Regions from separate parts of the Pseudomonas sp. IT-347P genome, predicted to be linked through region 2. Evidence: riboswitches for the same ligand, from Rfam matches in the RefSeq annotation. Region 2 holds a riboswitch; each other region holds the start of a gene.

Region 1 (10,613 bases), on a different contig from region 2:
GCCTGCGGTTGCAGGTGCAGCACCGGTTGCGGCTCCGGTTGCGGCTCCGGCCCCGACCCCGGCAGCACCGTCGTTGCGGTTTCGCTGGTAAGTCTTTCCTTATATAGAAGCTACAGGAGTGGTACATGGCCGATACGCGGCGTTGGTTCTGGCTCGGTGGGGTTGTCCTGCTTTGCGCGTTTGTGTGGTTGCTCCACCCGATCCTCACGCCGTTTCTGGTGGCGCTGCTGCTGGCTTATCTGTTCGATCCACTGGTGGATCGCCTGGAGCGACTTGGTATGTCGCGCACCTGGGGCGTGATCGCGGTGTTTGCTTTGTTCACCCTGATCGTCACGGCGCTGATGCTGGTGTTGGTGCCGATGCTCGCCAAGCAGTTGCTGCGTTTGTACGAACTGGCGCCGCAGATGCTCGATTGGCTGCAGCACACGGCAGTGCCGTGGGCACAGTCGAAGCTGGGGTTGTCGGACGGTTTCTGGAAGTTCGACAAGGTCAAGGCCGCGATCAGCGAGCACATGGGGCAGACCACCGACATTGTCGGCGTGGTGCTGAGTCAGGCAACGGCCTCCAGTCTGGCGTTGATCGGCTGGCTGGCCAATCTGGTGCTGATCCCGGTAGTAAGTTTCTACCTGCTGCGCGACTGGGATGTGATGATGGCCAAGATCCGCAGCTTGCTGCCGCGTGATCGGGAAGAGACCATCGTATCGCTGGCCGGTGAATGTCATGAGGTGCTGGGCGCGTTTGTTCGCGGTCAGTTGCTGGTGATGGTGGCGCTGGGCGTGATCTACGCGGCGGGCCTGATGATTGTCGGGCTGGAGCTGGGGCTGTTGATCGGTCTGATCGCGGGTCTGGCGGCCATCGTGCCGTACATGGGCTTCGTGATCGGTATTGGCGCGGCACTGATTGCCGGTTTGTTCCAGTTCGGTGGCGATCTATACCCGATGGTCGGGATCGTCGCGGTGTTCATGGTCGGTCAGGCGCTGGAAGGCATGGTGCTGACGCCGCTGCTGGTGGGTGATCGTATCGGTCTGCACCCGGTGGCGGTGATCTTCGCGATTTTGGCTGGTGGCGAGCTGTTCGGTTTCACCGGTGTGCTGTTGGCGTTGCCGGTGGCGGCGGTGATCATGGTGCTGGTGCGCCATGTGCACGATTTGTACAAGGATTCTGACATCTATAGTGGTGTCGACGAGCCTGAGTTGTAATCGGGCAGGGCGGCCCGGCGAACAGCCGGGTTGGCCCGCGTCCTGCAGGCGCTGGCGCCAAAGAATCTGTCATAAAACCAGCGTGTTAACGCAAACCTTTGATTTTGCTTGGACTCTGTCGCATTGTGCGCTCAGCTTCACGGGTATAAACTTCGCAAACTTTACACAGAGGCCACTAACGGTTCCTTGAGAACTGTTCAGTCAGCATGAAACCGATTCAGCTGCCCCTAGGTGTGCGTCTGCGTGACGACGCCACCTTCATCAACTACTACCCAGGCGCCAATGCCGCTGCACTCGGCTATGTCGAGCGTCTATGCGAAGCCGACGCCGGCTGGACAGAAAGCCTGATCTACCTGTGGGGCAAACACGGCGTAGGGCGTACGCATCTGTTGCAGGCCGCATGTCTGCGTTTCGAGCAGATGGGTGAGCCGGCGGTGTACTTGCCGTTGGCCGAGTTGATGGATCGCGGCGTCGAAATCCTCGATAACCTCGAACAGTACGAACTGGTTTGCCTGGACGACCTGCAGGTGATTGCCGGCAAGGCTGACTGGGAAGAGGCGATGTTTCATCTGTTCAACCGTCTGCGTGACAGCGGTCGGCGCCTGCTGATTGCCGCTTCAACCTCTCCGCGTGAACTGCCGGTCAAACTGGCTGACTTGAAATCGCGCCTGACCCTGGCGCTGATCTTTCAGATGCGCCCGCTCTCCGATGAAGACAAATTGCGCGCCTTGCAACTACGCGCATCGCGTCGCGGTTTGCACCTGACTGACGAAGTCGGGCATTTCATTTTGACTCGCGGTACCCGTAGCATGAGTGCACTGTTCGACTTGCTCGAACAGCTCGATCAGGCCTCGTTGCAGGCTCAGCGCAAGCTGACCATTCCCTTCCTGAAAGAAACGCTGGGCTGGTAACGGCGCGGCTTTTAGCGTGTTTTGGCATATTTCAGGCGTCAGAAAATCCGCTTTCCTGCACGATTTGCAGGCTGCGTATCGGTTCAAATGGGCTTAAGCGCTTAGATGTAAACGAGAAACCGGGAAGTCACAAAAAGATCGATTGAATTTGCAAATGAGGCTGATAGCGGGCATAGTCTCGGCTTCTTTACAACTATCAGCCACGGTCGTGCCCATGCTACAGCGCTTCGCACCCCTCGTGCCTCTCGCACTCGTCACCCTGTTATACGGTTGCGCTGCTCATTCTCCAGTTCAAGAGCAGCCTCAACAGGTTAAAAATTCTGCCACGGCCCAGTCTTCCGTTATTTACCAGGAAGAGCTGGACACGGAAAAAGAACTCAACGAATTCAATGGCAAGAAGCCTTATCAGCTTCCTGTTCTGGCCGACAGCATCCTCGAACGCGGCATGTCCCTGATCGGTACCCGCTACCGTTTCGGCGGTACCTCTGAAGCCGGTTTCGATTGCAGCGGTTTCATCGGCTACCTGTTCCGCGAAGAGGCTGGCATGAACCTGCCACGCTCGACCCGCGAGATGATCAACGTTGATGCGCCGCTGGTGTCACGCAGCAACCTTGAGCCGGGCGATCTGCTGTTCTTCGCCACCAACGGTCGTCGCGGTCGCGTCAGTCACGCCGGTATCTACCTGGGTGACAACCAGTTCATCCACTCCAGCAGTCGTCGCAGCGGCGGTGTTCGCATCGACAGCCTGGGTGACAGCTACTGGAGCAAGACCTTCATCGAAGCGAAACGCGCTCTGGCCAACGCTCCGACTGTTGTCACCGCTCGCAAGTAATTCCCCGATGTCGCTGCGTTCGCAGCGACGACCGGCTCCCGGCAACGGAGTAGACCTGGACTTTACAAGGTGAAGTTAAAGTCTTACTTGAAGTTTGCCGCGTAGCCGCTAGAATCCTGAATCATATTGATGGCAAACCGCCTGCGTGCTTACGCAGGCGGTTTTGTTTTCTGTCCGTCGGCAGAAAAAGCCGCAGCCAGATCAGGATGTTCTGCTTATGACGATGTCGGCCCGCCTTGCTTTGATCTTTTTCGCAGCGCTGCTCAGCGCCTGCGCCAGTCGCACGCCGCCCCCTGCGCCGGTGGTTCGCGCGCCGGTTGTGTTCGGTCCCTCGCAATCTTTCTCGCCCGCTGCCGAGGACGTGCTGTTCCGTGCGCTGGGTTTGGTGGGCACGCCGTATCGCTGGGGCGGCAACACGCCGGATTCCGGGTTTGATTGCAGCGGGCTTATCGGTTTTGTCTACCGTGATGCGGCAGGGATTTCGCTGCCGCGCTCCACGCGCGAGATGATCGTCATGCAGGCGCCGAATGTCGGCAAGGAGGGCTTGCAGACCGGCGACTTGATCTTCTTCGCCACCAATGGCGGCTCGCAGGTCAGTCATGCGGGGATTTATGTCGGCGAAGGGCGCTTTGTGCATGCGCCGGCCACGGGCGGTACGGTGAAGCTGGACAGTCTGTCGAAGGCGTATTGGCAAAAGGCTTATCTGAGCGCCAAGCGGGTGCTGCAGCCGGAGCATCTGGCGCATAACCCGTAATTCAAGTTGCCCATAATCTAATGTGTAGGAGCGAGCCTGCTCGCGATGACGGTGTCACATTCAACATCAATGTTGAATGATCGACCGCTATCGCGAGCAGGCTCGCTCCCACAGTTGTTTCAGGTCACATTCAACATCACTTTGTGGCTGAGACTCGCCAAACCTTGTTGCCGACATCATCCGCCACCAGCAAGCCACCTTGCTGATCGATCACCACGCCCACCGGCCGGCCAAATGCATTCTCATCCTTGTCGAGGAATCCGGTCAGCACATCCACCGGTGTGCCACTCGGCTTGCCGCCGGTAAACGGCACGAAAATCACTTTGTAGCCACTGTGCGGTTTGCGATTCCATGAGCCGTGCTGGCCGATAAAGGCACCTTCCTTGAATTGCGCCGGCAGGTTGTTGCCCTCGGCGAACGTCAGGCCCAAAGACGCAGTGTGCGGCCCGACTGCATAATCCGGGGCAATGGCTTTGGCCACCAGCTCAGGGTTTTGCGGCGACACACGCACATCCACATGCTGGCCGTAGTAACTGAACGGCCAGCCATAAAACCCACCGTCCTTCACGGAAGTGATGTAGTCCGGCACCAGGTCACTGCCGATTTCATCGCGCTCATTCACTGCCGTCCACAGCGCGCCACTGGTGGGTTCCCAGGCCAGGCCATTGGGGTTGCGGATGCCCGAGGCGAAGATGCGGTGGTTGCCGGTCGCCCGATCAACTTCCCAGATCGCGGCGCGACCTTCTTCCTTATCCAGACCATTTTCGCCGACGTTGCTGTTCGACCCGACCGTGACGTACAACTTGCTGCCGTCCTTGCTGGCGATGACGTTTTTGGTCCAGTGGTGATTCAGCGTGCCGCCGGGCAAATCGACAACCTTGATTGGCTGCGACTTGATCTCGGTCGCGCCGGGTTCGTAGTTGAAGCGCAGCAAGCGATCGGTATCAGCGACGTACAGATCGTTGCCGACCAGGGTCATGCCGAAAGGTGAGTTGAGGTTTTGCAGGAACACTGTGCGCGTCTCAGCGACGCCATCGTGGTCGGCGTCACGCAGCAAGGTGATGCGGTTTGGGCTTGGCACGCCAGCGCCGGCCTTGCCCATGACCTTCTTCATGACCCAGCCGCGAATCCCGCTGCTGTCATCCGGTTTTGGCGGGGCATTGGTTTCCGCCACCAGCACATCGCCGTTGGGCAGCACATACAACCAGCGCGGATGATCGAGGCCTTCGGCGAACGCTGCCACCTGGGTGCCAGCCGCCGCTGTCGGTTTGCCGCCCTCGGGCCAGCCGATCGCCGGGGCGATGTTCACCGTCGGGATCAGGGTCTTGTTCGGTTCAGGCAGCTTCGGCGACGGGCCGGTACCGTCGGAGACTTGCAGGCTGGAGGTCTCACCGCAGGCGGCGAGCCCTCCGGCGAAGGCGATGACAAAAACGAGCTGGGGCTTGCGCATTGCTGATCTTCCCTATGAATGCATTCCTAATCATAGAGGAGGGCGCAAGCCCGATGGTTCAACTGCTCAGCCGCGGGCTTCCTTGAACAGCACGGCGATGCCCGGGTGATAGTGGCCCGCTTCGCTGCGTAACTTGCGGTAGGCGTAGGGGAAATACCAGGCGACCGCGCAAGTGTGTTCCTTTTGCAGATCGTCGACCATGTCCTGCAACTCTTCGGGGCTGGCGCTGTGCTGGGCTTTCTGTGGAGCGACAAACAGGCAGCCGAGCTTGAGATCGCTGGCATAGCTTATGCGTTTGGCGTCGTTGGTGATGTCGAGCAGGGCTTGGGTCAGATTCAGGTGGGTAACCTTCGGCCAGCGCTGAGTGACCTGGATAAAGGCGCGGTCTTCGGCACCGGCCAGAAGCAGATCGGCGCGAGCGTTGCGCTCGCCTCCTTCGTTCTGCTTGCGCGTGGCAGTTTCGTTCAAAGTCACCAGCTCCGCCATCCAGGCCGCCGCCGAGAGCAAGCCGAGATTGGCTTTCTCGTCATGCCAGTAAGGGGTGTCGCTGTCGCCGCGCACGGCGTTGTAGCGGTCGATACAGTCAAACCAGCGTTCAAGCACCGGGCGCAGGAATTCCAGGCGCGGGTTGCTGATGATCATGCCTTGCATCGTCATCATCCTTATTGTTGTGATGGGCTTTTCGGGAAAAGCATGGCTCTTTGATATCACTTGTCTCAGCATGGCACAAGACAGGCGTCAGATAATTGATCGGCGGCAGTTATTCGCCCCGATGGCTGCCTCTTTAATTGACGCTCCATCCCCAACCCTCTAACCTTCGCGGCTTGTTTCAGGTGCTCTGTGACCTGCGTCGACAGAGTGAAACAGGGAAGCCGGTGAGGGTTGTCTTCAACTGAAGAACAATGACGATCCCGGCGCTGCCCCCGCAACGGTAAATGAGTGAAAACTGCGCCATGAGCCACTGCCTCGAAAGAAGCGGGAAGGCGCGCAGTCAGGCCAACGCCGCTCATGAGCCCGGAGACCGGCCTGATCCATCCAGCGGCATCACGGTGGGCGATGCCAGGCTTTTTGCCGTCTATTCTTGTGCCTGCCCGCCGTTATCCAGCCTCAACGGAGAGCTCCCCAATGACTGATTCCCCCGAGCGTGACGAACGCCATCTGGCGCGTATGCAGCGCAAGAAAGCCGTGATCGACGAACGCATCGCCAACTCGCCCGACGAGTGCGGCCTGGTGCTGGTGCTGACCGGCAACGGCAAAGGCAAAAGCAGCTCGGCGTTCGGCATGCTCGCCCGCGCCATGGGCCACGGCATGCAGTGCGGTGTGGTGCAGTTCATCAAGGGCCGCAACAGCACGGGTGAAGAGCTGTTCTTCCGGCGCTTCCCCGAGCAGGTGCGTTTTCATGTGATGGGCGAGGGCTTCACCTGGGAAACCCAGGATCGTCAGCGTGACATCGCTGCCGCCGAAGCCGCGTGGGCGGTCTCCCGCGAATTGCTGCGCGATCCGTCGATCGGTCTGGTGGTGCTCGACGAATTGAACATCGCCCTCAAGCACGGCTACCTTGATCTCGATCAGGTACTCAGTGATTTGCAGGCGCGTCCGCCGATGCAGCACGTGATCGTCACCGGTCGTGCGGCCAAGCCGGAAATGATCGAGATGGGCGACACGGTCACTGAAATGGGCATGCTCAAGCACGCCTTCCAGGCCGGTATCAAAGCGCAGAAAGGCGTCGAACTTTGAATCAACCACGTCACTGCCCAGCGGTCCTTATCGCCGCGCCGGCCTCCGGTCAGGGCAAGACCACCGTTACCGCCGCACTGGCCCGTTTGCATCGCAACCACGGGCGCAAGGTGCGCGTCTTCAAATGCGGCCCAGACTTTCTCGACCCGATGATTCTCGAGCGCGCCAGCGGTGCGCCGGTGTATCAACTGGACATGTGGATGGTCGGCGAACAGGAAAGTCGTCGTCTGTTGTGGGAAGCCGCTGCCGAGGCGGACCTGATTCTGATCGAGGGCGTAATGGGCCTGTTCGACGGAACGCCGTCCAGCGCCGATCTGGCACGGCACTTCGGTGTGCCGGTGCTCGGCGTGATCGACGGCACAGCCATGGCGCAGACCTTTGGTGCGCTGGCGCTGGGTTTGGCGAAGTATCAGCCGGATCTGCCGTTTGCTGGCGTGCTGGCTAATCGTGTCGGTACCCTGCGTCATGCGCAGTTGCTCGAAGGCAGTCTCACCGAAGGTTTGCGCTGGTACGGCGCGCTGTCTCGCGAAACCGGTATCGAACTGCCGAGTCGCCATCTCGGCCTGGTCCAGGCCAGCGAACTGAATGATCTGGATATGCGTCTCGATGCCGCCGCCGATGCATTGGCCAGCAGTTGCGAGGTAGCGTTGCCACCGGCCGTGGAATTCGCCGCGCCTGATGTGATCGCCGTCGAACCGTTGCTGAAAAACGTGCGAATTGCTGTCGCCCGTGATGAAGCGTTTGCTTTCACTTACGGCGCCAGTCTCGATCTGTTGCGCGCGATGGGCGCCGAGTTGAGTTTCTTCTCGCCGATCCGCGACACGCAATTGCCTGCGGCGGACAGCCTGTATTTGCCGGGCGGTTATCCAGAATTGCACCACGTTGCGTTGTCGCAGAACACTGCGATGCTTGAGGCGATCCGTGCGCATCATGCGGCCGGGAAACCGTTGCTCGCCGAGTGTGGCGGCATGCTTTATTTGCTTGATTCGCTGACAGATGTTGAAGGTACCCGCGCTGAGCTGGTCGGCCTGCTTAAGGGCGATGCAGTAATGCAAAAGCGTCTGGCTGCGTTGGCGTTGCAGGCGGTCGAACTGCCGGAAGGTTCGTTGCGTGGCCACACTTATCACCATTCCCTGACGACGACTGAGTTGACGCCGATTGCCCGTGGCCTGAGTCCGAACGGTGGGCGTGGGGCGGAGGCGGTTTATCGCGAGGGGCGGATGACGGCTTCTTATGTGCACTTCTATTTCCCGTCGAATCCGACTGCGATTGCCGCATTGTTTGCGCCAGACCGTGAGGCCGCCTTCGCGAGCAAGCTCGCTCCCACAGGGGATCGCGTTTCTTGAGCAAGCACCCCGTCCAATGTGGGAGCGAGCTTGCTCGCGAAGAGGCCATGACTGACAACGCATTCTCCGAAGCCGAACGCGAAGCGGTTTATAGAGCCATTGCCGAACGCCGCGACATGCGTCACTTCACCGGCGGCAGCGTCGAACCACAATTGCTGCGCCGACTTTTGGAAGCTGCCCACCAGGCCCCAAGCGTCGGCCTGATGCAGCCGTGGCGCTTCATCCGTATCAGCGACCGAACTTTACGCGGCCAGATCCAGAACCTCGTCGAAGAAGAACGCATCCGTACCGCCGAAGCCCTCGGCGAGCGCAGCGACGCGTTCATGAAACTCAAGGTCGAAGGCATCAATGACTGCGCCGAAGTGCTGGTTGCGGCGCTGATGGACGATCGCGAAAAGCACATTTTCGGTCGCCGCACGCTGCCGGAAATGGACATGGCTTCGTTGTCCTGCGCGATCCAGAATCTGTGGCTGGCCTCGCGCGCCGAAGGCCTGGGCATGGGCTGGGTCTCGCTGTTCGAGCCGCAAGCGTTGGCGGATTTGTTGAAGCTACCCGAGGGCGCCAAGCCGCTGGCCGTTTTATGCCTGGGCCCGGTCAAGGAATTCTATCCGGCGCCGATGCTGGTACTCGAAGGGTGGGCACAGGCGCGTCCGCTCAATGAGTTGCTGTACGAAAATTATTGGGGAGTGAGTCAATGAGTGTGGCGTTGTTGAGTGTCGCCGCCGTGGCGCTGGATGCGCTGCTGGGTGAACCGAAACGCTGGCATCCGCTGGTGGCGTTCGGCAACTTTGCCGGGCGCATCGAGCAACGTTTCAACGCCGGTGGACGTGGCTGGCGCAGTCACGGCGTCACCGCATGGGTAATCGCGGTACTGCCGCTGACCTTGCTTGCCACCGCGTTCTCCTGGGCGCCGTATGTGGGCTGGGTCGTCGAGATTCTCGCGTTGTATTGCGCCCTCGGCATGCGCAGCCTCGGTGAGCATGTTGCTCCGGTCGCCGCTGCGTTGCGCGCGGATGATCTGGATGAGGCGCGCAAGCGTGTCGGCTATCTGGTCAGCCGCCAGACCGATGAACTCGACAGCACCGCCGTCGCCCGCGCCGCCACTGAGTCGGTGCTGGAAAACGGTAGCGATGCGGTGTTTGCCGCGCTGTTCTGGTTCGTCGTGGCGGGTGCGCCAGGCGTGGTGCTCTATCGCTTGAGTAACACGCTCGATGCGATGTGGGGTTATCGCAATGAACGCTTCGAGCGGTTCGGTTGGGCGGCGGCGAAAATCGACGACGTGTTGAACTACATTCCTGCGCGTCTGGTGGCGTTGACCTACGCACTGCTGGGCAACACCCGACTCGCGTTGAAGTGCTGGCGCACACAGGCGCCGAAGTGGGACAGCCCCAACGCAGGTCCCGTGATGGCGGCGGGCGCCGGTGCGCTGGGCGTGGAACTGGGTGGCCCGGCGATTTATCACGGCGAACTTCACGATCGTCCTCAGCTCGGCGAAGGCGCAGCGGCTGACGCAGATTCCATTGATCGTGGCTGGCAATTGGTCCAGCGCGGGGTATGGTTATGGCTGCTGATTCTCTGCGTGGGGGCTGAATTTTATGCTTGAGCACGGTGGCCGGCTGCGCAAGGCTGCACTCGATTACGGTATTGCCGAGGCTGACTGGCTCGACCTGTCCAGCGGCCTCGCGCCGTGGCCATTCCCGATCCCGGATATCCCGCTGCGCGCCTGGGCGCGCCTGCCGGAAACCGATGACGGTCTGGAGCAGGCCGCGTGCGATTACTACGGTGCCGCGCAAGTGCTGCCGGTGGCCGGTTCGCAGATGGCCATTCAGTTGCTGCCGCGTTTGCGCCGCGCCGGCAAGGTCGGTGTGTTGTCACCGTGTTATGCCGAGCATGCCGAAGCCTGGCGCCGCAGCGGTTATATCGTGCGCGAAGTGCTGGAGCAGGAAGTCGAGTTCTTTCTCGACAGCCTCGATGTGCTGGTGGTGGTCAACCCGAACAACCCGACCGGCCTGAGCCTGACCCCGGCGCGCCTGCTCGACTGGCATGCGCGACTCGCCCGGCGCGGTGGCTGGCTGGTCGTCGATGAGGCCTTCATGGACAACACGCCGCAGTTGAGCCTGGCACCGCATGCGCATCAAGTCGGGCTGATCGTATTGCGTTCGTTCGGCAAGTTTTTCGGTCTGGCCGGAGTACGACTGGGGTTTGTGCTGGCCGAGCGCAAGTTGCTCAAACTGCTCGCTGAACAGGTCGGACCATGGGCGGTGAGCGGGCCAACCCGAGTGTTAGGCCAAGCATGTCTGCAAGACACCGAAGGGCACACACGGCAACGGATTCGCAGCGATGAAGCCAGCGAACGGCTGGCAGCGTTGCTGGAGCGCTATGGC
Region 2 (10,613 bases):
GCGCCCAGATCTGCTCGAACGTTTGCCGATAACTGCCGGCAATCGCTTCATCATCCAGCACATGCACCACGTTGGCTTGGCGATAAACCCCATTGGCGGTGAAATTGGTGCTGCCACACAGAACCGCTTCAGGGTGCTGCTCGCCGTTGGCCTCGATGCGGCTCAGCACCATGAATTTGTTGTGAAAGATGTTATGGGTTACGCGCCCACGCTTGTTCGCGGCAGGCAGCCCCACCAGGCTCGCTTCGTTGATTGTGGTGTCTTCGTCATCCGGCCGCGCGTGGTACAGCACTCGCACCTGCACGCCCCGCGCGAACGCCGCGTTCACCGCATCGATGATCGCCTGCAACTGGTATTCGTAGATGGCAATGTCCAGCGCCCATCGGCTATCGACAGCACGCTCGATAAACCCGAGCAAGCGACCGAGCAAGCCGTTTTCCAGCCACTGCCGTGGCGCGTCGGGCCAGGCTTCGATGGGCATGTTCTTGTTGGCGCTGATAAGCGCGTCCAGTTCGGGAAACTTGCGCTGAAAGGCCTGACTGGCGGCGACGGCACGATTGAATATCACGCTTTGATTGCCCGGGCGGCCGTCATCGGAGGTGATCGTCAACTCCAGCGACTCGCCCAACTGCACAGCCTCGGCGGTGCCGTAAGCCAGATGCACGCGGTAATGGAGGGTCATGCCCGGATTGACCGCGTAATCGGCCCAACGGAATTTTTGCAGCGGCGCGATATCACTCGGTGTGGCGTGGAACTGGGGGAAAGTGTGAGCCCTGTCCGGGAAGGTCAGGCTGTTGAACAGGAACAACCAGGGTTTGGCGCCCTGCTGCTTTTCGATGGCGAACCCGAGCAGGCCTTTGCGTCGTGGCTCGGCCAGATCCATGGCCAGCAGCACGCCGTTGGTGCCAGCGTAGGCTTTGACGCGGAAGTCGTCGGCGAGGTTTTTGACCAGTACGCGCATCGCTCACTCCTTGTGATTGGGCTGGGGGCAGCATAGAGCAGGGATGCGGGCTGTGTATTACAGATCTGGAACCGGGTCGATGCCTTCGCGGGCAAGCCCGCTCCCACAGGTTCCGCAGCGTTCGCACACTATGTGGGAGCGGGCTTGCCCGCGATGAGGCCCTGTCAGGCGGCGCAAATATTAAAGGTCATCAATATGCAGATACTCGACATCCAGCGCCGTCGCCAGATCCCTGGCCCGCCCCAACCGAATCGGCCCTCGCTCAATATCGATCAGCAATCCCGGACACGCCAGCACCGGCAACCCCGACCACTGTTTCAAACGCCCATCGGTCACCACCAGCAACCGTTGCTGCTCGGCGGGAAAACGCTTGCGCCGCACCGCCAGCCATTGCCCGGCCTGCACCAGCGCCGCCAGTAACGGCGTGCCGCCGCCGGCACCCAAAGCCTCCAGCCAGCCCCGCAGGCCGCTGGACGCCTTCAATCCCTGCACCTGCCATTTCGGCGCCGAACCGCTGGCCGTCAATAATGCGAGGCGCGCGCGCTGGCGATAGGCGTCATCAAACAGTTGCGCGAGCAGACCTTTGGCATCGCTCAACGCATGATGGCGCCGGGTCGACGCCGAGGCATCGACGATCACCAGCCACAGTTCATGCGGTGAACGCGTACGCAGTTGAAACAGTAAATCCTCACGCGTCCGGGGACGCCCGTTGAGCAACGTGCCCGGCCAGTTCACCGTGCCGTTGCGGGCATTGTGTCGCTTGCCTTGACGTCCGTTGTCCAGCCGACCGGCGCGGGGTCTGGCATTCGCCCCCGCGTCGGATCGGGGGCGAATGCCTACAGCTTTTTTGGCCAGCTCGGCACTTCGCGGCGGGCGCCGGTGGCGAGTGACGGCGCCGGCATGTCGCCCCACTGCCCTTGCCCTTCGCTCGGTGAAGCCTGAGTTTCGGCCGACGACTGTGCCGGCTGCTGCGGGCTCGACGGCGCTTGCTCGCGACGCCGATGGCGCAGGGCAAATTCGGCCACGGCGTCGATATCCTCTGCACCAATCACTTCGGCTCCGCGCCATGCCGCATGCGCGCGAGCGGCGCGCAACCAGACCAGATCAGCACGCAGGCCATCCACCCCGGCAGCGAAACAACGCTCGGTGATCTGCGCCAGTGCAGCATCGTCCAGCGGAATATTGGCCAAGGCACCGCGAGCGTTTTCGCACCGCGCACGCAAGGCTTGTTGTTCGCCTTGCCACTGTGCGCAGAAGGCTTGCGGATCGCTGTCGAAATCCAGTCGGCGACGGATGATCTGCCCGCGTTCGGCAGGTGCCGTGTGCCCGCTGAGGGCGACGTTCAGGCCAAAGCGGTCGAGCAGTTGCGGACGCAACTCGCCCTCTTCCGGATTCATCGTACCGATCAGCACGAACTTCGCCGAATGCCGATGGGAAATGCCGTCGCGCTCGATCAGGTTGGTGCCGCTGGCGGCAACGTCGAGCAGCAGGTCCACCAGATGATCCGGCAGCAGATTGACTTCATCGACATACAGCACACCGCCGTCAGCCTTGGCCAGCACGCCCGGCGAGAACTGCGCGCGTCCGGCGCTGAGGGCAGCGTCGAGGTCGAGGGTACCGACCAGACGCTCTTCGGTGGCGCCCAGCGGCAAGGTGACGAATTGACCGCTGGCGAGCAGATCGGCCAGGCCCCGGGCGAGTGTGGATTTGGCCATGCCGCGTGGACCTTCGATCAGCACACCGCCGATTTTCGGGTCGATGGCGGTGAGGCACAGGGCAAGCTTGAGGTCATCGGCGCCGACCACGGCGGAGAGGGGGAAATGCGGGGTGTCGGTCATTTTGGGTTTTCTCTGTCGTGGTCTTTGGTGTGCTTGATGGTTGTGGGGTGTCAGTTGGGCTGGCCCTCACCCTAGCCCTCTCCCAAAGGGAGAGGGGACTGACCGAGGTGTTGTTTCGAGTTACGCCGACCTGAATTATCGAGTTGACTTCGACTCTGAACAGCACACAAATCGGCTCCCTTTCCCCCTCGCCCCCTTGGGGGAGAGGGCTGGGGTGAGGGGGTGACTTTCCTGAGGACGCTACATATCTTCCTCTATATCCAGCAGCAGATTCTCCAGCGCCTCTTTATAAACCCCCGGCTCCTGCCACATCCCCCGCTGCTGTGCCTCAAGCATGCGCTCGGTCATGTCCCGCAGCGCATGCGGGTTATGCTCACGAACAAACTCCCGCGTTGCCGGATCCAGCAGATAAGCATCGGCCAGCAACGCGTACTGGTGGTCATCGATCAACTGCGTCGTCGCATCGAACGCAAACAGATTATCAATCGTCGCGGCCATTTCGAACGCGCCTTTATAGCCGTGGCGCTTGACCCCGTCGATCCATTTCGGATTGGCCGCTCGCGAGCGAATCACCCGGTTCAGCTCTTCTTTCAAGGTGCGAATCTTCGGCAGATCCGGTTGGCTGTGATCGCCGTGATAACTCGCCGCCGCCTCGCCGCGCAGGCTTTCCACCGCCGCGAGCATGCCGCCCTGAAACTGGTAGTAATCATTGGAATCAAGCAGGTCGTGCTCGCGGTTGTCCTGATTCTGCAGCACCGCTTGCACCTGACTGAGGCGCTGAACAAACTGCTCGCGGGCAGCGGTACCCTCATCAGCACCGCCATAGGCGTACGCGCCCCAGTTCAGATAAACCTCGGCAAGATCTTCGCGGGTCTGCCACAAACGGCCGTCGATCGCGCCCTGCACGCCTGCGCCGTAAGCGCCGGGTTTGGCGCCGAAGATCCGCCAACCGGCCTGACGCCGCGCGGTGTCCTCGTCGAGGCCCGATTGCCGCAGCGCCTCGCGCTCAGCCCGCACTTTTGCCGCCAGCGGGTTGAGGTCGTCCGGTTCGTCGAGGGCAGCCACCGCTTGCACGGCGGCGTCGAACAGGCGAATCAGGTTAGCGAAGGCATCGCGGAAGAAACCGGAGACGCGCAGCGTGACATCGACACGCGGACGATCGAGCAGGCTCAGCGGCAGAATCTCGAAATCATCGACGCGCTGACTGCCAGTGGCCCACACCGGGCGCACGCCCATCAACGCCATGGCCTGGGCGATGTCATCGCCACCGGTGCGCATGGTCGCCGTGCCCCACACGGATAATCCAAGCTGACGCAGATGATCGCCGTGGTCTTGCAGGTGGCGCTCAAGAATCAACGTCGCCGACTGGAAACCAATGCGCCACGCGGTGGTGGTCGGCAGGTTGCGCACGTCAACCGAGTAGAAATTACGGCCAGTGGGCAGGACGTCGAGGCGACCTCGGCTCGGAGCACCGCTGGGGCCGGCGGGGACGAAACGACCGCTGAGGGCGTCGAGCAGACCGCGCATTTCCGCCGGGCCGCAGGCATCGAGGCGTGGCGCGACGACGTCGCGCAGATTATCGAGGATCGCACTGACTTCAGCCCACGCCGGCCCCTGTGGGAGCGAGCCTGCTCGCGAAAGCGGTGGTTCAGGTAAATCTTTAGCGACTGACACGACGCCTTCGCGAGCAGGCTCGCTCCCACAGGGGATTTGCAGGGATTCGCAGATCAACGCAGTGGCAAACAGTTCGAGGCGTTCGCGGGTGTCGCCAGCAGTGCGCCAAACCTCGTCGCTTTGAGATTGCAGCTCTGCGGGACGCGGGCCTGTCCATGGATCAGCCAACGCACAATCCAAAGGATCGAAACCCAGTTCGAAGGCTTTGGCCAGTGCGCGCAGCAGGCTCGATTGCGCGCCCTTCCCGTCTCCGCGTGGAATGCGCAGCAGCGCCAGCAACGTATCAATACGCAAACGCCCGGTCGGCGATTCACCGAACACGTGCAAACCATCGCGAATCTGCGATTCCTTCAGATCACACAAATAGGTATCGAGACGCGGCAGCCAGATCGCCGCATCGGCGTCGCTGTCCAGCGCGGCATCGAGTTGCAGTTCGCGGTCGATCTGCGTCTCGCGGACCAATCGCAGAATGTCGCGCTGCAGCTCACGGGCGCGGCGCGGATCGAGCAACTGCGCTTCGTAATATTCGTCGGCCAGCAACTCCAGATTGCGCAGTGGGCCGTAGGTTTCGGCACGGGTCAGCGGTGGCATCAGGTGATCGATGATCACCGCTTGCGTGCGTCGCTTGGCCTGGGCACCCTCGCCCGGATCATTGACGATAAACGGATAGATATTCGGCAGCGGCCCGAGCAACGCATCCGGCCAGCAGTTCTGCGAAAGACCAACGCCTTTGCCCGGCAGCCATTCGAGGTTGCCGTGTTTGCCGACATGGATCACGGCGTGAGCGCCGTAGGTATTGCGCAACCAGAAATAGAACGCCAGATAACCGTGCGGCGGCACCAGATCGGGGTCGTGATACACCGCGCTCGGATCAACCTGATAGCCGCGCGCCGGCTGAATGCCGACGAAGGTAAGGCCAAAACGCAGACCGGCGATCATCATGCGCCCGTCGCGGCACATCGGATCGTTGTGCGGCGCGCCCCAGCGTTCGTTCACAGCGCTGCGATTGGCCTCGGGCAGCGCATTGAACATCGTCAGGTAAGCGTCCATCGCCAGGCTTTGCTGGCACGGCCGCAGATCGATGGTGTCGAGATCGTTGCTGACGCCACCGAGCAATTGCTCGATCAACCGGGTGCCGCTATTCGGCAGTTCAGCGGCGAGCGGATAGCCCTCAGTTTGCAATGCTCGCAGGATATTCAGCGCCGCCGCCGGCGTGTCAAGACCGACACCGTTGCCGATACGGCCGTCGCGGGTCGGGTAGTTGGCGAGAATCAACGCGATGCGTTTTTCGCCGTTCGGCACCCGCGCCAGATCAATCCAGCGCCGCGCCAGTTCGGCGACAAAATCCATGCGTTCGGCTTGCGCGCGGTAGCAGACCACGTCGGACTGGCTGCGCTCACTGCGCCAGGCCAGATCCTTGAAACTGATCGGCCGGCTGATGATGCGCCCGTCGAGTTCCGGCAAGGCAATGTGCATCGCCAGATCCCGTGGCCCCAGACCTTGCTCGCTGTCGCGCCAGCCGGGTTCGTTGTCCTGCGCGCAGATCGCCTGAATCACCGGGATATTGCGGCGAAACGGCCGTAAATGCGGCGCCTCAGGGCTGGACTGGGCAAAACCGGTAGTGTTGAGAATCACCCCGGCCTCGACCTCGTCCAGCCAATCCTCGACTACCGTCAGACAGCCGGGTTCTTTCAGGCTGGCCACCGCGATCGGCAGCGGATTCAGCCCCGCCGCTTGCAAGCGCTGGCAGAACACATCGATGAACGCGGTGTTCGCCGCTTGCAAATGCGAACGGTAAAACAACACCGCCGCGACCGGGTTTTCCGGCAGCCATTCGGCTTGCCAGTCACTCAGAGCGGCGGAAGTTTTATTCGGGTGGTAAATCGCCGTGCGCGGCAGCGTCTGCGGCTCTTCCCAGGCGTAATCGCGAGCCAGCCAACGGTTGGCCAGGCAGCGGAAGAAATCCAGTGCATTGCCCAGGCCGCCCTGACGCAAGAACTGCCAGAGACGATCGCGATCCACGGCGTTGACGGTGCTCAAGTCGCTGAGCTCCGGATCGGGACGGTCATCGCCCGGCACCAGAATCACCTGTACACCGCGCCCGGAAAGTTCGATCAGACGCTCGACGCCGTAGCGCCAATAGGCGATGCCGCCGTGCAGCGAAATCAGGATGACCTTGGCATGACGCAGCACTTCGTCGACGTACAAGTCGACCGAAGCGTGATTCTGCACCTGCATCGGGTTGGCCAGACGCAGGCTCGGGTAATCCTCGGGCAATTGCTGCGCGGCTTCGGCAAGCAGCGCGAGGCTGGAGTCGCCGCTACACAGGATCACCAGCTCGGCGGGGGTCTGGCCAAGGTCGGCAATATTGTCATCCGAGACGAAACCGCCGGGCTGGGTCCTGAGCAGGTGCATGGCTTAAACGCTGAGCGCGGCGCGCAGTTGCGCTTCGAGTTTGGCGGCGTCGAGTTCCTGGCCGATCAGCACCAGACGCGTGACACGCGCTTCATCGGCGCCCCACTGACGGTCGAAATGCTTGTCGAAACGCGTGCCCACGCCCTGGATCAGCAAACGCATTGGCTTGTTCGGAATGGCGGCGAAGCCTTTGACCCGGAGGATACCGTGCTGAACCACCAGTTGCGTCAGCGCGTCGAGCAGCAGGCTTTCGTCGGCTTGCGGCAGTTCGATGGAGATTGAATCGAAGGCGTCGTGATCGTGGTCATCGTGGTCGTCATCACCGTCGTGGTGGTGATCGTGATGACTGTGACGGCTGTCGATGTGTTCTTCGGAACCGGCGCCAAGGCCAATCAGCACGTCCAGCGGCAGACGGCCGTTGCTGGCTTCGATGATTTTCACCGCTGGCGGCAGCTCTTCGGCGACTTCGGCGCGGACACGAGCGAGGTCTTCCGCGCTGGTCTGGTCAGCCTTGTTGAGGATCACCAGGTCGGCGCTGGCCAGTTGGTCAGCGAACAATTCGTGCAGCGGCGATTCGTGATCGAGGTTCGGGTCGAGTTTGCGCTGGGCATCGACTTGGTCCGGGAACGCGGCAAAGGTGCCAGCGGCCACAGCCGGGCTGTCGACCACGGTGATCACCGCGTCAACCGTGCAGGCGCTGCGGATTTCCGGCCACTGGAAGGCTTGCACCAACGGTTTTGGCAGGGCCAGGCCCGAGGTTTCGATGAGGATGTGGTCGAGGTCGCCGCGACGGGCAACCAGTTCACGCATCACCGGGAAAAACTCTTCCTGAACGGTGCAGCACAGGCAGCCGTTGGCCAGTTCGTAAACGCGGCCGGTGGCTTCTTCTTCGGTGCAGCCGATGGTGCATTGCTTGAGGATTTCACCGTCAATGCCCAACTCGCCGAACTCGTTGACGATCACCGCAATGCGACGGCCCTGCGCGTTGTCGAGCATGTGCCGCAGCAGCGTAGTCTTGCCCGAGCCGAGGAAGCCGGTGACGATGGTGACGGGGAGTTTGGCCAGTGTTTTCATCGGTATGCCCTTTGGCAAGCGGCGGGCATACGGGACGAGAACCGGTAACGCGCGTGCGCGCCGGAAGCGTTCGCCACCGGATCACCCCGCCCGGTTGTAGTGAGAATCTGTGACGAGGCAGGTCTCCTGGCTGACGGTGTTCAGGCGCGGGGCCTGGCATTCGTTGCGCCTTCCCGCTGGCTCGTCAATTGAGCTGGCAGTGGCGTGGCAGCGAACATCACCGTTCACAGTTGCGGGGGCAGCCGCGGCATTGACCGCGTTCCCTTCTTAGCTTCGGCAGCGGCCGAAGAACCTCGAAGGCGCAAGGCTACGCATGGCTTGCTTATGGGTCAATGTTTGGATTGGGGGCATATCCGTTGCTGCGGTAACGGCTGCTTAGGGTTCCGCCCTTACGGCGGGTCACTTTTTCCAGACGCCGAAAAAGTAACCAAAAAGGCTTGCCCCGGCGTACGGCACTTCGCTGAGGCTCAGTGTTCCCTCGCTACGGTGTCCATCCGGGGGCATCGCCTACGGTTTGCTTCGCTGCACCTCCTCTCGATGTGTGCGGCTGCGCCGCACGGCGCTGCGCGCCTACCCCCCGGATGGACACCTACGCTCGGCCTGCCGAAGGGGCAAAAAATCAAAAGCCAAAGCAAGATCAAGAGCCAGATCAAAAGCCCCTCACCCTAGCCCTCTCCCGGAGGGAGAGGGGACTGACCGGGGTGTTTGGGAGAGCTACACCGACGTGAAATACCGAGTTGAACTCAGATTTTGAAACAGATCAAAAGCCCCCCTCACCCTAACCCTCTCCCAAAGGGAGAGGGAACTGATCGAGGTGTTTGGGAGAGGTACGCCGACGTGCGATACCGCGTTGAACACAGATCTTGAAAAGCCCACAAATCGGCCCCCTCTCCCTCGGGAGAGGGCTGGGGTGAGGGGCAGCAACAACGCAAATCAAAAGCCGAACACCCGCGCTCTTCCCCACTCAATAGGCCGAGTGTCAGCTCGCCTGCTTTTGATCTTGATCCACGGGCGACGTCGGAAGGCTGAGTGGAGGGATTGATCCGGGGGTGGGAGCGCAGCGACCGTTTGGCGCAGCCAAACACAGCGAGAGGAGGTGCAGCGAAGCAAACCGGAGACGCTGCGCCCGGATCGATCCCGCAGCGAAGGAACCCCGAGCCCCAGCGAGCGGGCCGGACGCAGGAGCAAGCGTTTTTTGCTTACTTTTTTTGGCGTTTGAAAAAAAGTGAGTCGCCGTAAGGGCGAAACCGTAATCAGCAACACCCGCAGCAACGGATAAGCCCCCCACAAATTGACTAAAATCCCCGACCCATGCTCTCCTACACACCTTGTTACGGGTGCCCTTCACAGGGTGAAACGGGAAACCGGTGAATCATGTGCTTTACTCAAGCCCATGTCAGTCCGGTGCTGCCCCCGCAACGGTAAGCGAGCGAAGCGTCAAAACCACTGTGCCAGCAAGGCATGGGAAGGTGACGCTTGCAGGTCGGCCTGACGCCAACCCCTCGTGAGCCCGGAGACCGGCCCGCAACACACAGCCCGCATTTGTGCGTCGCTGAACATAACAAACCCGCGGTGGGCGGGCGCTGTTCGAACCTCTGCGAGCCCGACCCGCAGGGGTTTTCATGCGCTCGATTGACCCGCTGACACTCCAGAGGGAAGCGCCATGTCGATCATCAGCAGCACCGGCAGCAACACAGACAAAATCGTCAGCACCACCACCCTGAGCCAACGCCTGACGGCTGCGATTTTCGCGTCGATCCTCGGCGCCAGCCTGGTTTACTTCGCCGGTTTCTCGCACATCGAAGCGGTACACAACGCCGCCCACGATACCCGCCACAGCGCCGCGTTCCCGTGCCACTGAGGCCTGCCGACATGATCAAGCGTATTGCGCAAACCGCGGGTTTCACCGGTCTGCTGGCCGCCCTGCTCCTCACCCTGCTGCAAAGCTTCTGGGTTTCGCCGCTGATTCTTCAGGCGGAAACCTTCGAGAAGTCCGAGCCGGTGGCGGTTCACGAACACGCCGCTGGCGCGGCTGTACACACCCACGATGCCGAAGCCTGGGAGCCGGAAGACGGCTGGCAGCGCGTGGTCTCGACCACGGGCGGCAATCTCGTCGTTGCGGTGGGTTTCGCCTTGATGCTCGCCGGTCTCTACACCCTGCGTGCGCCGACCAAAACCTCGCAAGGTTTGCTCTGGGGGCTGGCCGGTTACGCGACGTTCGTGCTTGCACCGACCTTGGGCCTGCCGCCTGAACTGCCCGGCACCGCTGCGGCCGACCTGGCTTCGCGGCAAACATGGTGGATCGGCACGGCCGCCTCTACCGCTGTCGGCCTGGCCCTCATCGTGTTCAGCCGCCACTGGCTGATGAAACTGCTGGGCGTGGCCATCCTCGCCGTGCCCCACGTGATCGGCGCACCGCAACCGGAAGTGCATTCGATGCTCGCCCCCGAGGCATTGGAAGCTCAGTTCAAAATCGCTTCGCAATTGACCAACGTAGCGTTCTGGCTAGCCCTGGGCCTGATCAGCGCTTGGTTGTTCCGCCGCAAAAGCGATGGCCAATACCACTCATGACGGACGATCGCGCAGCGCCGACTCTGGTCATAGGTCTGGGCTGCCAGCGTGGCTGCCCGGCCAGCACGCTGCGCGCGTTG
Region 3 (10,613 bases), 200 kb from region 2:
CAACCTGAACAAGCACTACGGCGACTTTGCCGCCGTCGACAACATCTCGCTGGACATCAAGGACGGCGAGTTCCTGACCTTCCTCGGCTCCAGCGGCTCGGGCAAGAGTACGACGCTGTCGATGCTCGCCGGGTTCGAAACACCGAGCAGCGGCGAGATCCTCGTCAATGGGCAATCGCTGGTGAATGTGCCGCCGCACAAGCGCGACATCGGCATGGTGTTCCAGCGTTATTCGTTGTTCCCGCATCTGTCGGTGCGCGACAACATCGCGTTTCCGTTGGCGATTCGCAAACTCGCTGCGGCCGAGCGCGACAAGCGTGTCGATGCCATGCTGAAACTGGTGCAGCTTGAGCAATTCGCTCATCGCCGCCCTTCGCAACTGTCCGGTGGTCAGCAACAACGCGTCGCCATCGCCCGTGCCTTGGTTTACGAACCACGCATTCTGTTGATGGACGAACCTCTCGGTGCGTTGGACAAAAAGCTGCGCGAAGATTTGCAGGATGAACTGCGCCAACTGCATCGTCGCTTGGGCATCACTATTGTTTACGTGACCCACGACCAGGAAGAAGCCATGCGTTTGTCTCAGCGCATCGCCATTTTCAGTCATGGCAAGATTGTGGGTCTGGGCAGCGGTTATGACCTGTATCAGAATCCGCCGAATGCGTTTGTTGCTTCGTTTCTGGGCAACTCGAACTTCCTCAAGCTCAAGGCGCAGGGCAATGCTGTCGCTTCGTTTGAAGGGCAGTCGCTGTCGATGCGTCTGACGGCCGGGCTGCATACGGATCAGGATGTGTTGCTGATGGTGCGTCCGGAAAAGGCACTGGCGTTGAGCGTGGCGCAGGCGGTCAGCGAACCGCTGCCGTCGGGTTGGAATGAGGTCTCAGCAAAAGTCGTGGAGGTGTTGTTTCTTGGTGAGAGCCAGACCTGCAGCGTGATCACTTCCGGCGGTACTTCGATGACGGTGAAGGCTTTGTCCGCCGCCGGTATGCCGCTCAAGGCTGGCGATCCGGTGCAAGTGCGCTGGGCGACTGCTGATGCTTGCGTGTATACCGAATGGACAGAGAGCGACCTGAACAAAGCTGCGGGCGCTCACTGATAGCGTGTTGTCTGTCGGATTTACCCCCTCACCCCAGCCCTCTCCCCCAAGGGGGCGAGGGGGAAAGGGAGCAGATCGGGGGCTTTTCAGGACCTGAGATCGACTCAGGACTTTCAAGTCGATGTATAACGCCAAAACAACTCGGTCAGTCCCCTCTCCCTCTGGGAGAGGGCTAGGGTGAGGGAAACAGTCGACGCGGTATCAGACAATAGCGCGGTAGCCTTCAATCTCATCCGGCCACGCGGTGAGGACTTCAAACCCAGTCTCCGTCACCGCGACCATATGCTCCCACTGCGCCGACAACGAGCCATCCTTGGTCAGCACTGTCCAGCCATCCGGCATGTTCTTCACATGACGCTTGCCGGCGTTGAGCATCGGTTCAACGGTGAAGATCATCCCGGCCTTGAGCTTCATGCCCTGATCGGGAAAGCCGTAATGCAGGATCTGCGGCTCGTCGTGATAAACCTTGCCGATGCCGTGCCCGCAATACTCGCGCACCACACTGAAGCCTTCCTTCTCCGCCAGGCTCTGGATCGCATGGCCGATGTCGCCCAACGTGGCACCCGGTTTCACCACGCGAATACCCGCGCACATGGCGTCATAAGTGGTCTTGATCAGGTGCTGCGCTTCAGCCGTCGCCTCACCCACCACGTACATGCGGCTGGTGTCGCCGAACCAGCCGTCCTTGATCACGGCGATGTCGAGGTTGACGATGTCGCCATCCTGCAGCGGCGTCCCCGACGGAATCCCGTGGCACACCACGTCGTTGACCGAGGCGCAGACGGTTTTCGGAAAACCGTGATAACCCACGTTGGCCGGTATCGCTTTCTGCACATTGACGATGTAGTCGTTGCACAGCCGATCGAGTTCATCGGTGGTCACGCCGGCCTTGACGTGCGGCACCAGCATCGCTAGCACTTCAGCGGCGAGTTTGCCGGCCGCGCGCGATTGCGCGATCTCGGCCGGGGTGTTTAGCTTGATCGGGTTTCTCATGCGCTGACGGCTTCCTGAGTCAGTTGTTGCAGATCCAGCCCGCCGTTCTGTTCGGCGCGGATCAGCAAGCGGCAAATGGCGCTGTGGTCGAGGTTGGGGTGTAGCTCGGCGAGCATGCCGATACGCATCCAGTGCTCGGCCTGTGCGTTGATCGAGCGGCTGAGCGCATTGCTGGAGATGCGCAGATTCTCGTGCATGTCCTCTGAAATCTTTACGATGCCCATATATGGATCCGATACGATGTGTATATGGATCGTATACTAGCCAACCCCCAGTCGAAATTGCAAATACGATCGTGTCGGCGGGCAAATCGCAGGCAAAAAAAAGCTGCCAAAATTGGCAGCAAAACTTTAAGAACACGCGATGTAATTGGCCTCAGCATAGGCGCCGGATAATGACAGTGTCATGACAACCACACCCTCGCCAGGACAGATACGTCTCCCCTTCAGCGGCGTGATCGACTACCATGCCGCCGCCGGTTTCCAAACGGGATTAATAGGGAATCCGAGGTGCTTGCACAGCACTGATCGGAACTGCCCCCGCAACTGTAGGTGCTGAGCCTGCTCCAAGACTGCCACTGGGTGAACCCCGGGAAGGCCGGAGCCAGGCGATGACGCATCAGTCAGGAGACCTGCCGGCACAATGACGACTAACCGGCGGGGTGTCCGGGAAGGACATCGTGCCGTTCGCGTCTTTGTTTGCTGCCCGGCCTTGCGCGGTTGCCCTGACCGCGTTCGATGGTGTGTTTCCAGACCGTACTCTCCCGCTCCCCGTACGGTTCCCTTGGAGACTGCCCCATGCTGCTGCCCCGCGTTGCCACCCTTATCACCGGCCTGAGCCTTTGCGCCCTGGCGCAGGCGGCACCGACTGTCTATCCGCTGACGATCGAAAACTGCGGCAGCAGCCTGACCTTCCAGCACGCGCCGACGCGTACGGTGACCATCGGCCAGGCCGGCACGGAAATGCTTTACGCCATGGGCCTGGGCAACAAGGTCGTCGGCACTTCACTGTGGTTCAACAATGTGCTGGACCAATACAAGGCACAAAACGAGCAGATCGAGCGCCTGGCCGATAACGAACCGAGTTTCGAATCGGTGATTGGCAAGCGCCCGGAACTGGTCGCCGTGGAACTGGAATGGATGGTCGGCCCGCAAGGTGCGGTGGGCACTCGCGAGCAGTTTCACGAGCTGAAGATTCCAACCTACCTGCTGCCCTCCGATTGCGAAGCCAAGGACAACCTGGTCGGCGCCGACGGCACGCGGCTGGCACCGTTTCGCATCGACACGATTTACAAGAGCGTGAGCCAACTGGCGCAGATCTTCGACGTGCAGGAGCGTGGCCAGCAGCTCAACGATCAACTCAAGGCCAGCCTCGCCAGATCGATCGCCACTGCCCACGGCAAACAGCTCAAGGACGCTAGCGCGCTGGTGTGGTTCTCCAGCGCTCAGATGGACATCGAGCCGTTCGTGGCCGGGCACAAAGGCGTTCCCGATTTCATGCTCAGCACCCTCGGTGTGCGCAACGTGGTGGCGTCCGATGAAGAGTGGCCAACGGTCGGTTGGGAAACCATCGCCAAGGCCAATCCGACCTTTCTGGTCATCGCGCGTATGGATCGTCGACGCTTCCCTGCCGACGACTATGAAAAGAAACTCGCCTTCCTGCGCAGCGACCCGGTGACGCGCAACATGGACGCGGTGAAGCACAACCGCATCATCATTCTCGACGCCATGGCCCTGCAGGCCAGCCTGCGCATGTTCGACGGCATCGAACAATTGGCCACGGCCATCAACGGCTATGACCTGTCGCAATGAGTGCCAGCCTGATCCGTACGCTACTGGCCCTGGCGACCCTGTTGTTGGCTGTGATTGCCGGCGTGGCCATCGGTGAAACCTCGATTGAGCCGGGCGTGGTGGTGCAAGTGCTGGCCAACAAACTATGGGGCGCCGGACATGTGCTCGACCCTATCGATGAAGGCATTGTCTGGAACTACCGACTGACCCGCGCACTGGTCGCGGCGGCCTGCGGTGCCGGGTTGGCGACCTGCGGGGTGATTTTGCAGTCGCTGCTGCGTAATCCACTGGCCGATCCGTATCTGCTGGGGATTTCTGCCGGGGCTTCGACCGGGGCGGTAATGGTGGCGCTGCTGGGCGTTGGCGCCGGGATGATCTCATTGTCAGTCGGTGCCTTCGCCGGCGCGGTAACGGCGTTCGTGCTGGTGATTGTGCTGGCACGGGTCAGCGGCTCGGCCAGCGGCACCGGGCAGATCATTCTCGCGGGGATCGCCGGCTCGCAATTGTTCAATGCACTGACGGCGTTTCTGATCACCCGCTCGGCCAGCTCCGAACAGGCGCGCGGGATCATGTTCTGGCTGCTGGGTAATCTCGGCGGCGTGCGCTGGCCGTCGGTGTGGCTGGCGGTGCCGGTGGCCGTGTCGGGATTGGTTGTGTGCCTGTGGCATCGGCGGGCGCTGGATGCGTTTACCTTTGGTGCGGATTCGGCGGCGTCGCTCGGCATTCCGGTGCGACGTGTGCAGATTCTATTGATTGGCTGCGCGGCGCTGGTGACGGCGGTGATGGTGTCGATTGTCGGTTCGATCGGTTTTGTCGGTCTGGTCATTCCCCACGCCGCGCGTCTGTTGCTTGGAACCGGTCATGCGCGGTTACTGCCGGCCAGTGCGCTGGGCGGTGCGGTGTTTCTGATTGCTGCTGATGTGCTGTCGCGCACGCTGATCAAGGGTCAGGTGATTCCGGTCGGGGTGATTACCGCACTGGTCGGCGCACCGGTGTTTGCGTTGATTCTGGTTGGCCGCAGGTCCGCACGATGAGCCGTGTTTTGAGTTGTTCCGAACTGAGCTTCAAGGTGCGCGGCGCCGAGTTGCTCAACGGTGTCAGCCTCGACGTTCAGCGCGGCGAAACTTTGGGTATTGTCGGACCGAACGGCTCGGGCAAATCCACCCTGCTCAAACTGCTGGCCGGGCTGCGCGAACCGAGCGCTGGCGAGGTGCTGCTCGACGGTCAGCGCCTGGGCAAAATGGCCCGACGCAATATTGCGCAAAAACTCGCGGTGGTCGAACAACAGGCCGACACCGACGACGGCATTCGCGTGTTTGATGCCGTGGCGCTGGGGCGAACGCCTTGGCTGTCGGCGCTGCAACCGTGGTCGCAGGCAGACGACGCCATTGTCCAGCAGGCGCTCACCGACGTTGACGCCATGCACCTGCGCACGCGCCTGTGGCGCAGCCTGTCGGGCGGTGAGCGGCAGCGGGTACACATCGCCCGGGCATTGGCGCAGCGACCGCAGATCCTGTTGCTGGACGAGCCGGCCAACCACCTCGACATTCAGCATCAACTGACCATTCTCAACGTGGTGCAGGCGTTGCCGGTGACCACATTGATCGCACTGCATGATCTTAATCAGGCATTGAAATGTGATCGTCTGGCGGTGCTGGAACGCGGGAGACTGGTGGCACTGGGCGAGCCGCTGGAGGTGCTGACACCACAGCGCTTACAGGAGACGTTCGGGGTCAGGGCGCATTACCTGACGGACCCGTTTGATGGAGCGCAGATTCTTCGATTCCACTCATGACGCTGTGCATGTGCGTCGTCTGCCAGACCGGGTCAGCGTCGACAGCAATTATCTCGAAACCCTGCCGCTGCCAGAACTCGATGGCCCCCGGCAGAAACGGATGGGTGTGCAAGTAGATCACCTCGACCCCGTCGGCGAGTGCCAGGTCTTTGAGTGATCGGTACAACGCCGCGGCCAACCCGGAACGCCGTTGTGAAGGCACGACGAACAGGCGCACGATTTCCACCACGTTGCGGTCGGGATAATCCAGGTTGGGAAAGCGTCGGTCGTAAGGGAGATAGCCGATCGAGGCGACAATCTGCCCTTCGTGACGAGCGATCAGAAAGCGCCCTTCCCCACGCAGATAAACCTCGGCAAAACGCGCCAGATCATCGGGCATTCCAGTCGCGCTGAGCTTGGGGAACAGCTCGGCGCGGGCCTTTAGAACAAAATCAAGAACGTCAGGAATGTCTGCTTCGGACACGGCCTGGATAACGGGTTGATCACTCATGTAGCGGCAAACACCTGAACTGCGGCTGGGCACAGTAACAACAGCCTCCCGGCGATGCCAAGGAAATCCCCGATTCTGAACTTCATACACAACCCCTGTAGCAGTGAGCCTGCTCGCGATAGCGGTGTGTCAGTCACCGATGAGTTGACCGACACACCGCTATCGCGAGCAGGCTCACTCCTACAAGGGGTTGTGTTTATTCAGGTGGTTAAGGTGTCAGCCAAGCTCTTTACGCAGCTGGCGGGCGGCAGTGACCATGTGCACCAGCGCCGCTTCGGTCTCTGGCCAGCCCCGGGTTTTCAAACCGCAATCCGGGTTGACCCATAGCCGCTCTGCCGGAATCCGCTTGGCCGCCTTGCGCAACAGATTGGCCATTTCCGAGGCATCCGGCACCCGTGGCGAGTGGATGTCATAGACGCCCGGGCCGATTTCGTTCGGATAGGCGAAGGCTTCGAAAGCTTCCAGCAATTCCATGTCCGAGCGTGAAGTTTCGATGGTGATCACGTCGGCATCCATGGCCGAGATGGACTCGATCACATCGTTGAACTCGCTGTAGCACATGTGCGTGTGGATCTGGGTTTCATCGCGTACACCCGAGGCGCACAGGCGGAACACTTCGGTCGCCCAGTCCAGATAATCCTGCCACTGCGCTTGACGCAACGGCAGACCTTCGCGGAATGCCGCTTCGTCAATCTGCACGATTTTGATGCCGGCAGCTTCCAGATCGACCACTTCGTCACGAATCGCCAGCGCCAGTTGCCGGGCCTGCGTTTCACGGCTGACGTCTTCACGGGGGAACGACCACATCAGCATGGTCACCGGCCCGGTCAGCATGCCTTTCATGACCTTGTCGGTCAGGCCTTGGGCGTAGCGAATCCACTCGACGGTCATGGCTTTCGGGCGGCTCAGGTCGCCAAAGATCACTGCCGGTTTCACGCAGCGTGAGCCGTAGCTCTGCACCCAGCCAAAGCGGGTGAACACATAGCCGTCCAGTTGCTCGGCGAAATACTCGACCATGTCGTTGCGCTCGGCTTCACCGTGCACCAGCACATCCAGGCCCAGACGCTCCTGGATTTCCACCGCGTGGCGGATCTCGCTGTGCATGGCTTCGGTGTATTCGGCTTCGGTCAGCTTGCCCTGTTTGAACGACTGACGGGCGAGGCGGATCGACGCGGTTTGCGGGAACGAACCGATCGTCGTGGTCGGGAAGAGCGGCAGATCCAGGCCAGCGCGTTGCTTGGCGATACGCTGGGCAAACAGCGACTGACGCTGGCTGTCCCGGGCCGTAATCGCCGCAACCCGCGCTTGCACCGCAGGTTTGTGAATGCGCGCAGAAGCAGCGCGGGACGCCTGCACCGAGCGGCTTTCGGTCAATGCACGCAGCACTTTCGGCGCTTCGGGTTCATTCACCGCCTGGGCCAGAACAGCCACTTCTTCGCACTTCTGTACGGCAAAGGCCAGCCAGCTTTTCAGTTCGGCGTCGAGTTTGTCCTCACGGCCGAGATCCACCGGGCTATGCAGCAGCGAGCAGGACGGCGCAACCCACAGACGCTCACCCAGACGCTCATGGGCATGGCGCAACGTCGCCAAGGCATTTTCCAGATCGCAACGCCAGACGTTGCGCCCGTTGACCACACCCAGGGACAACACTTTGTAGGCCGGCAGACGATCGAGAATGGTCGGGTATTGTTCCGGTGCGCGTACCAGATCAATGTGCAAACCATCCACCGGCAAGTTCGCCGCCAGACCGAGGTTTTCTTCCAGACCACCGAAGTAAGTCGCGAGGAGTTTCTTCAGCGGATCACGCTGGATCTGGTTGTAGGCACGCTCGAAAGCGTTCTTCCATTCCTGCGGCAGGTCGAGCACCAGAATCGGCTCGTCGATCTGCACCCACTCCACGCCTTGGGCGGCGAGACGCGCGAAGATCTGGCCGTACAGCGGCAGCAAACGATCGAGCAATTCCAGCTTGTCGAATTCCGCGCCTTTGGCCTTGCCCAGCCACAGATACGTCAGCGGACCGATGATCACCGGTTTGACGTTGTGGCCCAGCGCGCGGGCTTCTTCGACCTCTTCGAACAACTGCTCCCAACCCAGCTGAAACCGTTGATCCGCACTGAATTCCGGGACCAGATAGTGGTAATTGGTGTCGAACCACTTGGTCATTTCCTGAGCGTGCGCACCGCCGCAGCAGCTGTCGCTGACGCCACGGGCCATGCCGAACAGGGTGTGCAGACTGGCTTTGCCGTCGTGCGGACGGAAGCGTTCCGGGATCACGCCGAACATCAGCGAATGGGTCAGAACCTGGTCGTACCAGGCGAAATCGCCGACCGGCAGCAGTTCGATGCCGGCGTTTTTCTGCACGTCCCAATGGGCCTTGCGCAGCTCGCGACCGACGTCACGCAGGCCTGCCTCGTTCAGTTCTCCTTTCCAGAACGCCTCTTGCGCTTTCTTCAGTTCGCGGTCGCGACCGATGCGCGGAAATCCAAGGGAATGGGCCAGTGCCATAACAAACAACTCCAATATCCTGTTGATGGCGGCCATTGTCGGCAGCAGTGCCTGGTGAGACAAACTCATTTTAATCTTGATCATCACAAGTACTGCTCATGATCATCTGATCACTTTATCTCCTCCTGAAATTTCTCCCGTCCTTGGGTCAGCCAAAATACAAAGCCGTTTGCGCTGCAAGAAAATTCTTCACGAATCAAGTTTTTGATGGCCGTGAAGACGCCCTTTGGACACTCAATGGCGCCTCCATGTAAACCCAGGTAAACCGTGCCGTGCAGGCCTCTTATTTCGATCTATCGTTAGATCGAAATGGCTGTATTCACGACCGACTAAAGGTTGCGACAGCCGATGTCTGAGCCTATGTTGCACGCGAGTCTTTTCCCCGCGATTGGAACGCGATCAACACCACCTAGAGGTGAAGAAATGTCAAAGGAATCACGCCCTGCCGTGCTTGGGCTGATCGGCAATACTCCGCTTGTGCAAGTCACCCGCTTTGATACCGGGCCGTGCACGCTGTTTCTCAAACTCGAATCGCAAAACCCCGGCGGCTCGATCAAGGATCGCATCGGTCTGGCAATGATCGATGCGGCTGAACGCGACGGACGCCTGCAACCTGGAGGCACCATTGTCGAAGCCACCGCCGGCAACACCGGTCTGGGCCTGGCACTGGTGGGTCGCGCCAAAGGCTATCGCGTGGTGCTGGTGGTGCCGGATAAAATGTCCACCGAGAAAGTCCTGCACTTGAAGGCCATGGGCGCCGAGGTGCACATCACCCGTTCCGACGTCGGCAAGGGCCATCCCGAGTATTACCAGGACGTCGCCGCGCGTTTGGCGAAAGACATTCCCGGCGCATTTTTCGCCGACCAGTTCAACAACCCGGCCAACCCGCTGGCCCACGAGTGCAGCACCGCGCCGGAGATCTGGGCGCAGACCGAACATGACCTGGATGCCATCGTCGTCGGTGTCGGTTCCGCCGGCACGCTGACCGGTTTGAGCCGCTTCTTCAAACGCGTGCAGCCGGATCTGGAAATGGTCCTCGCCGACCCGGTCGGTTCGGTGATGGCGCAATACAGCCGCGACGGCTCCCTGCCCAAGCCCGGTTCATGGGCGGTGGAAGGCATCGGCGAGGACTTCATTCCGTCGATCACCGACCTGTCCAGCGTGCGCCACGCCTACTCCATCAGCGATGAAGAAAGCTTCGATCACGCCCGCCAGTTGCTCAAGGCCGAAGGCATTCTCGGCGGCTCGTCGACCGGCACCCTGCTCGCTGCCGCACTGCGTTATTGCCGCGAACAGACCGAGCCGAAACGCGTGGTCAGTTTTGTCTGCGACACCGGCACGCGCTACCTGTCGAAGGTCTACAACGACCAGTGGATGACCGATCAAGGCCTGTTGCAACGCAAGGGCTACGGCGATTTGCGCGACTTGATCGCCCGGCGTTTCGAGGATGGCCGAGTGATCAGCGTCGGCCCCGACGACACCCTGCTCACTGCGTTCCAGCGCATGCGCCTGGCGGATGTCTCGCAACTGCCGGTACTGGTGGAAGGCAAGCAACTGGTCGGTGTGATCGACGAGTCGGACATCCTGCTGGCGGTGCACGAAGATGCCGCCCGTTTTAGCCAATCGGTGTCCAGCGTGATGACCGACAAACTGCAAACCCTCGCCCCCGGCGCCAGTCTGGCCGAGCTGGAAGCGGTGCTCGGTCGCGGCCTGGTCGCCATCATCGCCGATGCATCTGGCTTCCATGGCCTGATCACCCGCACCGACATGCTCAACCAATTACGGAGATCCCTCGCATGAGTCAGCACGACGATCAATCCCAAGGCTTCGCGACCCGGGTGATTCACGCCGGGCAGGAGCCGGACCCGACCACCGGCGCGCTGATGCCGCCAATCTACGCCAACTCCACCTACCTGCAAGACAGCCCCGGCGTGCACAAGGGTT

What was found. Region 2 has a riboswitch for cobalamin ahead of cobW (cobalamin biosynthesis protein CobW). Riboswitches for the same ligand answer to the same signal wherever they lie in the genome.
Region 1: another riboswitch for cobalamin. It lies ahead of cobO (cob(I)yrinic acid a,c-diamide adenosyltransferase); the one in region 2 lies ahead of cobW (cobalamin biosynthesis protein CobW).
Region 3: another riboswitch for cobalamin. It lies ahead of ACM6IV_RS10370 (ABC transporter substrate-binding protein); the one in region 2 lies ahead of cobW (cobalamin biosynthesis protein CobW).

What each region holds. Positions count from the first base shown of each region.
Region 1 is NZ_CATKPQ010000003.1:33,317-43,929, reverse strand. Features, by position in the region: gene ACM6IV_RS01820 (DUF2066 domain-containing protein) at 1-91, shown strand, start outside; gene ACM6IV_RS01815 (AI-2E family transporter) at 126-1,199, shown strand; gene hda (DnaA regulatory inactivator Hda) at 1,406-2,110, shown strand; gene ACM6IV_RS01805 (C40 family peptidase) at 2,325-2,942, shown strand; gene ACM6IV_RS01800 (C40 family peptidase) at 3,160-3,696, shown strand; gene ACM6IV_RS01795 (PQQ-dependent sugar dehydrogenase) at 3,833-5,146, opposite strand; gene ACM6IV_RS01790 (hypothetical protein) at 5,213-5,797, opposite strand; cobalamin riboswitch at 5,961-6,191, shown strand; gene cobO (cob(I)yrinic acid a,c-diamide adenosyltransferase) at 6,272-6,883, shown strand; gene ACM6IV_RS01780 (cobyrinate a,c-diamide synthase) at 6,880-8,229, shown strand; gene bluB (5,6-dimethylbenzimidazole synthase) at 8,277-8,927, shown strand; gene cbiB (adenosylcobinamide-phosphate synthase CbiB) at 8,924-9,832, shown strand; gene cobD (threonine-phosphate decarboxylase CobD) at 9,825-10,613, shown strand, end outside.
Region 2 is NZ_CATKPQ010000022.1:168,173-178,785, forward strand. Features, by position in the region: gene ACM6IV_RS09575 (phospholipase D-like domain-containing protein) at 1-961, opposite strand, end outside; gene ACM6IV_RS09580 (vWA domain-containing protein) at 1,142-1,873, opposite strand; gene ACM6IV_RS09585 (ATP-binding protein) at 1,798-2,799, opposite strand; gene cobN (cobaltochelatase subunit CobN) at 3,040-6,888, opposite strand; gene cobW (cobalamin biosynthesis protein CobW) at 6,892-7,962, opposite strand; cobalamin riboswitch at 8,061-8,273, opposite strand; cobalamin riboswitch at 9,281-9,503, shown strand; gene ACM6IV_RS09600 (CbtB domain-containing protein) at 9,626-9,823, shown strand; gene ACM6IV_RS09605 (CbtA family protein) at 9,835-10,533, shown strand; gene ACM6IV_RS09610 (cobalamin biosynthesis protein) at 10,530-10,613, shown strand, end outside.
Region 3 is NZ_CATKPQ010000022.1:371,253-381,865, forward strand. Features, by position in the region: gene ACM6IV_RS10355 (ABC transporter ATP-binding protein) at 1-1,096, shown strand, start outside; gene map (type I methionyl aminopeptidase) at 1,298-2,089, opposite strand; gene ACM6IV_RS10365 (ParD-like family protein) at 2,086-2,313, opposite strand; cobalamin riboswitch at 2,549-2,743, shown strand; gene ACM6IV_RS10370 (ABC transporter substrate-binding protein) at 2,887-3,900, shown strand; gene ACM6IV_RS10375 (FecCD family ABC transporter permease) at 3,909-4,913, shown strand; gene ACM6IV_RS10380 (ABC transporter ATP-binding protein) at 4,910-5,674, shown strand; gene ACM6IV_RS10385 (GNAT family N-acetyltransferase) at 5,613-6,164, opposite strand; gene metE (5-methyltetrahydropteroyltriglutamate--homocysteine S-methyltransferase) at 6,381-8,669, opposite strand; gene ACM6IV_RS10395 (pyridoxal-phosphate dependent enzyme) at 9,093-10,469, shown strand; gene ACM6IV_RS10400 (cystathionine gamma-synthase) at 10,466-10,613, shown strand, end outside.